Regions from separate parts of the Streptomyces sp. SID8374 genome, predicted to be linked through region 2. Evidence: riboswitches for the same ligand, from Rfam matches in the RefSeq annotation. Region 2 holds a riboswitch; the other holds the start of a gene.
The links. Region 2 has a riboswitch for cyclic di-AMP ahead of GTY67_RS31225 (LysM peptidoglycan-binding domain-containing M23 family metallopeptidase). Riboswitches for the same ligand answer to the same signal wherever they lie in the genome.
Positions count from the first base shown of each region.

Region 1 (4,183 bases), 430 kb from region 2:
GACGCCGAGGTCCGCGTTGGCGCGCGGGTAGTAGGTGCTGTACATCTCCGCGGCGTCGACCGACGGCAGGATCGCGGCGAAGTTCTCCCGCTTGGGCGTGACGGCCATGCCTCCGTTGACCAGCGACCCGCCTCCAACACCGCGCCCCTGGTAGACGGTGATGCCGGCGAACTCCTCGGCGTCCAGGATCCCGGTGTAGCGGTTGACGGATCTGTCGATCGGGAAGCCGAGGAAGTTGCTCAGCGGCTGCTTGGTCCGGGTGCGCAGCCAGAAGGAGCGGTCGTCCGGCCTGGTGGTGTTGGCGAAGATCTTGCCGTCCGCGCCGGGGGTGTCCCAGGCCATGCCCATCTCGACCATGTGGACGTCCGTGCCGGCCTGGGCGAGCCGGAGGGCGGCGACCGAGCCGCCGTATCCGGTGCCGACGATCAGCACCGGCACATGGGCGCCGGAACCGATCGGGGCCGCCGCCGCGCGGGCCGTGGCCCAGACCGGTGTGGTGGATCCGGCGAGCGCCGCGACCCCGAGAAGAGAACCTGTTCCAGTGATGAATCTTCGACGCGATACACCCTTGGGGGCGTTGCCGTGCGGGGTGGTGTCGTTCATGTGACATCCCTCACTCTCGACAGAGTGCAACAGGTTCTACTGTCGATCGCGTGGTAAGTCACTAGAAACTTGGGGGTAACTTCCCGGTACGCCGAGGGGCCCCGGACCGGTGTGGTCCGGGGCCCCTCGGGCGTGCGCGCGTACGGGGATCAGTAGGCGCCGAAGACGTTGTCGATCGAGCCGTACCGGTCCGCGGCGTAGTTGCACGCGGCGGTGATGTTGGCGACCGGGTCGTAGCTGTCGGTCGAGGTGCCGGGCACGTGGTACGCCTGGAACGTCGGGTCGATCACCTGGAGCAGGCCCTTGGAGGGGGTGCCCTTCACCGCGTTGGAGTCCCAGTTGTTGATGGCGTTCGGGTTGCCCGAGGACTCGCGGATGATGTTGCGGTGGATACCCTCGTAGCTGCCGGGGATGCCGTGCTGGGCCATGACCGCCAGCGACTCCTTGATCCAGCCATCGAGATCGTTGGTGTACGTGGCGGGAGCGGCGGCGGCCGGGGCGGCGGCGGGAGCGGCCGTCGTGCGCTCCGAGCGGTCGGCGCGCTCCGTCGTGGCGGTGCGGGCGGCAGCCTTGCCGGCCTTGGCGTCTGACGGGGCGGCAGCCTTGGCGCCGATGGTCAGCGTGATACCGGGGTGAATAAGGTTCGGGTTCTCGCCGACGACCTTGCGGTTGCCTTCGTACAGCTTCTTCCAGCCGCCGCTGACGGAATGCTCGCGGGCGATCTTGGAAAGCGTTTCGCCGGACACCACGGAATGCTTGACGGGCGCGGCCTTCGTCACGGAATTCGCCTGGGCGGTCACGGAGACGGGAGCCACCGCCTTTTCCGCGGCGACGGAGTGCGCGGGGGCGGCGGATGCGGTGGTGGCGCCGAGCACCGGGAGGGCCAGAACGGCTCCACCCGTGGTCACGGCGGCGATGCCGCGGCTCAGCGAGACGGACTTGGGACGGCGGTGCTTACCCTGTGCGGGCATGGGGAATTTCCTCTCCGGCGCCTACGAGGTGAGCTGTCGGGTTCAGACGGGAGATGTCTGGCCGCATGGACATGCGACTTCACCCCTAGCCGTTCCGGATACCGGATCGGCGGCTTACCTGGGTCCCCCGCTCCTGCCGTACGTGAGTGGGTTTCGGTTTCCCGGACGGCGGCAGGATTCGGCGTTCCATCCGGATTGAGCGTGACCGTAGGCGAAAAGCGCCGGACAGAACAAGCCCCGAATTCCGGATGACCTTTCTCCGCAAGATCGAATTCAGGAATTCCCGGATCCACCCGTTCCGCCGCGTCGTCAACTTTCTTCGCACAGAAGGGAACCGAACCCTCCACTTCTGCGTCCGCACCCTCGGACGTGACGCTCACCACTTCGCGCGGAGGTGGCCGAAACAGGCGCGGCCAAAATAGCTCAACGGCCCCAATAGCCCCTTTATGGAAGAGAAGTCCAAAAGACTCAAATCACCCATACCGCCCCGCAGAAACGGACTTATCGGGCGGTTCCGTAGGCCGGTTCGAGGGTCTCGCCGGCCGAGGGCTTACGGTGTGGGGTGGAGACTAGTAAGCCAACCCTTACCTCCGACGTACGCTGTACCTGCCCGCGTTCGCCCGCCTTAAGGATCACCACGCCATGACACGCCCCGTCCGCGTCGCCATTGTCGGAGCCGGCCCTGCCGGTATCTACGCTGCGGACGCGCTGCTCAAATCCGAGGTCTGCCAGGACCCGGGCGTCTCGATCGACCTGTTCGAGCGCATGCCCGCCCCCTTCGGCCTGATCCGTTACGGCGTGGCCCCCGACCACCCCCGGATCAAGGGCATCGTCAAGGCCCTGCACCAGGTGCTGGACAAGCCGCAGATCCGCCTCTTCGGCAACGTCAGCTACCCGAACGACATCGGCCTGGACGACCTGCGGTCCTTCTACGACGCGGTGATCTTCTCCACCGGCGCCGAGGCCGACCGCGCCCTCGACATCCCGGGCATCGAGCTGGACGGCTCCTACGGCGCGGCCGACTTCGTCTCCTGGTACGACGGCCACCCCGAGGTCCCGCGCACCTGGCCGCTGACGGCGGAAAAGGTCGCCGTCCTCGGCGTCGGCAACGTGGCGCTGGACGTGGCCCGGGTGCTGGCCAAGACGGCGGACGAGCTGCTGCCCACCGAGATCCCGGACAACGTGTACCAGGGCCTCAAGGCGAACAAGGCGCTGGAGGTGCATGTGTTCGGGCGGCGTGGCCCGGCGCAGGCCAAGTTCAGCCCGATGGAGCTGCGGGAGCTGGACCACTCGCCCAACATCGAGGTCATCGTCAACCCCGAGGACATCGAGTACGACGAGGGCTCCATCGCCACCCGGCGGGAGAACAAGCAGGCCAACATGGTCGCGCAGACCCTGGAGAACTGGGCGATCCGCGATGTCGGCGACCGCCCGCACAAGCTCTTCCTGCACTTCTTCGAGTCCCCGGTCGAGATCCTGGGCGAGGACGGCAAGGTCACCGCGCTGCGCACCGAGCGCACCGAGCTGGACGGCACCGGCAACGTCCGGGGCACCGGGAAGTTCACCGACTGGGACATGCAGAGCGTCTACCGCGCCGTCGGCTACTACTCGGAGGAGCTGCCCAAGCTCCCCTTCGACGTGGCCTCCGGCACCGTCCCGCACGAGGCGGGACGCGTCATCGCCGGTGACGAGCACATGGCCTCGGTCTACGTCACGGGCTGGATCAAGCGCGGCCCGATCGGTCTGATCGGCCACACCAAGGGCGACGCCAACGAGACGGTCGCCTGCCTGCTGGAGGACCGCGCCGCCGGCCGTCTGCCCGAACCGGCTACGCCCGCTCCTGAGGCCGTCGAAGCCTTCCTGGAGAGCCGGAACGTCCGCTACACGACGTGGGAGGGCTGGCACAAGCTGGACGCCCACGAGCAGGCGCTCGGCGCGGCCCAGGGCCGTGAGCGCATCAAGGTCGTGGAGCGCGAGGGCATGCTGGACGCCTCCGGCGCCTGATCAGTCCCGTCACTCCTCAGGCCGGGTCCGTGGCACTCTCCGCGCCTTGCGGGCCCGGCCCGCGGAACGTCCGCCACAGGTCCGGCGGGGCGGCCTCCCGGGCGGGCGGCGGCGCTTTCTCCGGGACGTGCGTCCAGCGGGCGGCCAGCAGGATCGCGATGTCGTCGGGGCGGTCCGTGGCCTGTCTGGCCTCCCCGATCACCCGGTTCGCCAGCTGGGCCAGCGGCACGGAGCCGACCCCGGCGATGGTGGCGCGCAGCCGTTCGATGCCCTCGTCGATGTCGGTCCCGGGGCGTTCGATGAGCCCGTCGGTGAACAGGGCCAGCACATCGCCCGGGTCGAGTCGCAGCTCCGTGACGGGGTAGGCCGCCTGCCCGTCGATGCCGAGCACGATGCCGCCGGGCAGGTCCAGCACCTCGGTCCGGCCGTCGGGGTGGCGCAGTACCGGCTGCGGATGGCCCGCCCGTACGGCACGGGCCCGCCCTGTGAGCGGGTCCAGCACGATGTAGCAGCAGCTGGCGAACTGTCCCGGGTCTAGATCGATGAGCAGCCGGTTCGTCCCGCTCATCACCTCCTGCGGGTCATGGTTGCTCAGGGCGAACGCC
Region 1 is NZ_WWGH01000002.1:2,205,834-2,210,016, reverse strand. It holds gene GTY67_RS33055 (GMC oxidoreductase) at 1-603, opposite strand, end outside; gene GTY67_RS33050 (transglycosylase SLT domain-containing protein) at 753-1,574, opposite strand; cyclic di-AMP (ydaO/yuaA leader) riboswitch at 1,578-1,768, opposite strand; gene GTY67_RS33045 (FAD-dependent oxidoreductase) at 2,217-3,578, shown strand; gene GTY67_RS33040 (SpoIIE family protein phosphatase) at 3,595-4,183, opposite strand, start outside.
Region 1: another riboswitch for cyclic di-AMP. It lies ahead of GTY67_RS33050 (transglycosylase SLT domain-containing protein); the one in region 2 lies ahead of GTY67_RS31225 (LysM peptidoglycan-binding domain-containing M23 family metallopeptidase).

Region 2 (4,183 bases):
CGCCCGGGGCATCCGCTACAGCGTGGGCGTGGTGGGGTTCGACGAGCACCTCGACGAGGCGCGGCGGCTGCGCGCCGCGCTGCCCTCCGAGGTCTACCTCTGGGTGAACGCCGCCGAGGGCCATACGTACACCGACGAGGAGGCCGAGCGGTGGACGGAGCTGGACCCGCTCTTCCCCTACAGCAGACATCCGCACACCTCGGCGGGGCTGCCCTGCCGGACGGGTGAGTCGGTGATCTCGGTGGACGGTGACGGCACGGTGCGCCGCTGCCACTTCGTCAAGGCGGAGCTGGGCAACCTCTACGACGGCAGCTACCGCGCGGCGCTCGGCCCCCGGGCTTGCCCGCTCGCCGTGTGCGACTGCCACATCGGCTATGTGCACCTGGAGACGCTGCCGCTGTACGACGTGTTCGCGGGCGGTGTCCTGGAGCGGATACCCGCCGGGTTCGGCGCGGGCACGCCGCCGACCGGGCCCATCCCCAGGGGCCCGTCCCGGCGTGCGCTTCCGCTGCTGGAGCCCTGACCGCTACAGCGGCAGCAGGTCCGGCCGCTTCGCCTCGACGTGGTCGCCGGACGACTCGCCGCGCAGCCGCCGCCCGATCCACGGCACCAGGTACTCCCTGGCCCACTGGATGTTGTCGCGCCGCTCGTCGAAGGGGCGGCGCTGGGCCTGCGGCGGCCAGGGCTGGTCCGGGTCGGCGGGCACGTCGTGGCCGAGGACCTGGGCGGCGCGCAGGGCGACACGGGTGTGGCCCTCGGGCGAGAGGTGGAGCCGGTCGGCGTCCCAGGCGCGCCGGTCCTGGACCGAGCGCAGCGACCACAGGTCGAGTACGGGGCACTGGTAGCGGTCGGCGATGGCCCGCAGGTGGACGTTGTACGTGGCGATCTTGCCGCGCATATGGCGCAGCACCGGGACGCCCCGGGTGTCGAACCCGGTGGTGACCATGACGGTGCCGACGGCGTTGGTCAGGTCCGCGACGGCCCGCTCGAAGCGCTCGGCCAGATCGTCGGGGTCGGTGCCGGGCCGGATGATGTCGTTGCCGCCCGCGCAGAAGCTGACCAGGTCGGGAGCCAGCTCCTTGGCGCGGGGGAGCTGCTCCTCGACGATCTGGTCGAGGAGGCGTCCGCGTACGGCGAGATTGGCGTAACGGAAATTGCCGTGCCGGGTCTCGTCCGGGTTCGTCGCCGCGTCGTCGGGGGCCGGGAGCCGGTCGGCGAGCAGAACCGCGAACCGGTCCGCCCAGCCGACGAAGGTGCCGTCGGGACCGGGATCGCCGACGCCCTCGGTGAAACTGTCCCCGATCGCCGCGTACGACCCGATGATGTTCTGCTGCTGGGTTCTCGAATCGTCTGCCACAAGCACTTATCCTGCACCGTTCAATGTGACCTACGCGACCGTAATATGGGGTTGACGGGTGGTGAGATAGACCACCCGGTCAGGTTTTGGTAAACCCGGAATAAGCGGAGGGGCGGTGCGCCGCCGCGCACCGCCCCTCGATCACTTCGTGTTGCCCTCGGGTCAGAGGGAGACGCCGTGCTGCCGCAGGTAGGCGACCGGGTCGACGTCCGAGCCGTAGCTCGGGCCGGTGCGGACCTCGAAGTGGAGGTGCGGGCCGGTGGAGTTGCCGGTGGAGCCGGAGAGGCCGATCTGCTGGCCGGCGGTGACGGTCTGGCCGGCGGAGACGCTCAGTGAGGACTGGTGGGCGTACTGGGAGTACATGCCGTCCTCGTGCTTGATGACGACCTCGTTGCCGTACGAACCGCTCCAGCCGGCCGAGACCACGGTGCCCGGGCCGATGGCCTTGACGGGGGTGCCGGAGGCGGCCTGGAAGTCGGAGCCGGTGTGGTAGCCGCTGGACCAGCTGGAGCCGGAAGCGCGGTACTGGGTGGTGACGTTGGGGTTGTCCAGCGGGGCGGTCCAGCCGGAGCCGGTGGACTGCGAAGAGCCGGTCTGCGCGGAGGTGCCGGTCTGCGCGGCGGCGTCGGACTCGTCGGCCGAGAGGGTGTCGCCCTTCGGGGCCGGCTCGGCCTTCTTCGGCGCGGCCTTCGGGGCGGCCGCCTTGGGCGCCGGGGCGGACTTCTTGGCCTCGGAAGGCGCGGCGGAGCCGGACGCCTTGGCGCCGAGGGTCAGCTTCATGCCCGGGAAGATCAGGCTGGGGTTCCCGCCGACGGTGGAGCGGTTGTCCTGGTACAGCTTCTGCCAGCCGCCCTTGACCTGGTGCTCGGCCGCGATCTTGGCGAGGTAGTCGCCGGAGACGACGGAGTACGTCTTCGGGGCGGCCTTCTTCGCCGTGGCGGGCGCGGTCTGCGGTGCGGCCTGCTGCTGCGCGCTCTGCGCGGCGGCGGGCTTGACGGCGGGGGCCGCCTTCTCCGCGGCGTGGGCGCCGGTGGCACCCATCAGCGGGAGGGCGAGTACGGCGCCGCCGGTGCCCGCGGCGAGGACGCCGCGGTGGATCGGGCCGGACTTGGGACGGCGGTGCTTACCCTTTGCGGGCATGGGGAAGTTCCTCTCCGGCGCCTGCGAGGTGAGCTGTCGGGTTCGGGCTGGAGATGCCCGGCCGCCGGATGGCGACTTCACCCCGAGCCGGTCCGGATCGCTCCGGGCCGGCGGCTTACCTGGTTCCCCCGCTCCTGCCACACGTGAGTGGGTGGGTGCGAATTCCGGGCGGCGGCAGGATTAGGCGGTCCGTCCGGATTGACGGTGACCGTAAACGAGTCAGGACGACAGGAACAAGCCGTCGGTTGCACGCCGGAAACATCGATTCAATTCCGGTTCGGATTTCCCGTCACACTCCGTGGATTACGGATCTTGGCTTTCCGTACGGATCCCGGGAAAACGGCCGGGCGCCACCGCCACGGTCCGTCACGGATATGATCCCGCTCACCTGCGGAATCCCATCTCCCCCATTAGCGGGGCATGTTCTGCGAAATACACCAATACGGACATGGCGTGGACGCCATCCCTGACGCGCCGTCAGCAGACCATTGATTTCCCCGTGCACCGATGTCGTATCGTCGCAGGAGCGCCCTCGCCGGAGAGCCGCGCCGACGCCAGAGATTCCAGGAGCCACCGTGACGCAGCAGGTGCCGCAGGTCCCGCCGACCGAGACCGCACTGACCGGAGTCCGCAACTTCCGCGACGTGGGCGGGCTCCCCACCACGGACGGGCGGCGCACCGCCTTCGGCAGGCTCTACCGCAGCGGCCACCTGGCGCACGCCACCGCCGAGGACGCGCTCTTCCTCGGCGGGCTCGGGCTGCACACCGTCTTCGACTTCCGCAACTCCGCCGACCACAAACTCGACGGGTACGACATCGAGCTGGCCGGTGTCCGCAATGTCAGCATTCCGCTCTCCGACCCGGCCGACGGAGCCGAGTTCTGGCGGCTGGTGCGCGACGGGAACATCCAGCAGCTGCGCTCCATCCTCGCCAACGGCAAGGGCACCGAGCGCATGATCACCATGTACCGGTCGACCATCGTGGACCGCACCGCCGAGCACAGCCGGGTGCTGCACGCGCTGGCGGAGGACAGTGTGCCCGCGCTGATGCACTGCGCGGCGGGCAAGGACCGGGCAGGGCTGTCGATCGCGGTCTCGCTGCTCGCGGTCGGTGTGGAGCGCGAGGCGATCGAGGCGGACTACCTCAAGTCCAACGACCCCCACCGCCGGTACAAGGTGAAGCGCACGGACATGTCCGAGGTCGGGATGTCCGCCGAGGTGATGGAGCTCCTCAACCCGCTCTTCGGGGCGCAGTCCTCCTACCTGGAGGCGGCGTTCGCGGCCATCGACGAGACCTGGGGCACGACGGACCGCTATCTGTCCGAAGGGCTGAACGTCTCCCCCGAGACCCGGGAGCGGCTGCGCGAGCGGCTCCTCGACCAGGGCTGACGGCCTACTCGGCACCCGCCACCATGAAGAGCAGGTAGAGGAAGGCCGCGATCACGTGGCCGACCACCAGGTAGGCGAAGAGCCGGATGACCAGACCGCGCGGCATCCGGCGCTCCTGCGAGTCCTTGGTGGACTTCGGGTGCCTCGGGCTCAGCGGGTCGTAGTGCTCGGAATCGGACATGACGGTCCTCTCTGCCGGCCTCGCGGCCGGTGGGACGAAGGGGTCAGCGCGCGTGGAGCGCGTTGCCGAGGCAGAGCTCGGCCGAGGGGCTCTGGAGCAGGGAGTGGACGAAGAGCA
Region 2 is NZ_WWGH01000002.1:1,779,286-1,783,468, reverse strand. It holds gene GTY67_RS31235 (STM4011 family radical SAM protein) at 1-523, shown strand, start outside; gene GTY67_RS31230 (SGNH/GDSL hydrolase family protein) at 527-1,357, opposite strand; gene GTY67_RS31225 (LysM peptidoglycan-binding domain-containing M23 family metallopeptidase) at 1,520-2,497, opposite strand; cyclic di-AMP (ydaO/yuaA leader) riboswitch at 2,501-2,661, opposite strand; gene GTY67_RS31220 (tyrosine-protein phosphatase) at 3,073-3,885, shown strand; gene GTY67_RS34715 (DUF6126 family protein) at 3,890-4,066, opposite strand; gene GTY67_RS31215 (XRE family transcriptional regulator) at 4,110-4,183, opposite strand, start outside.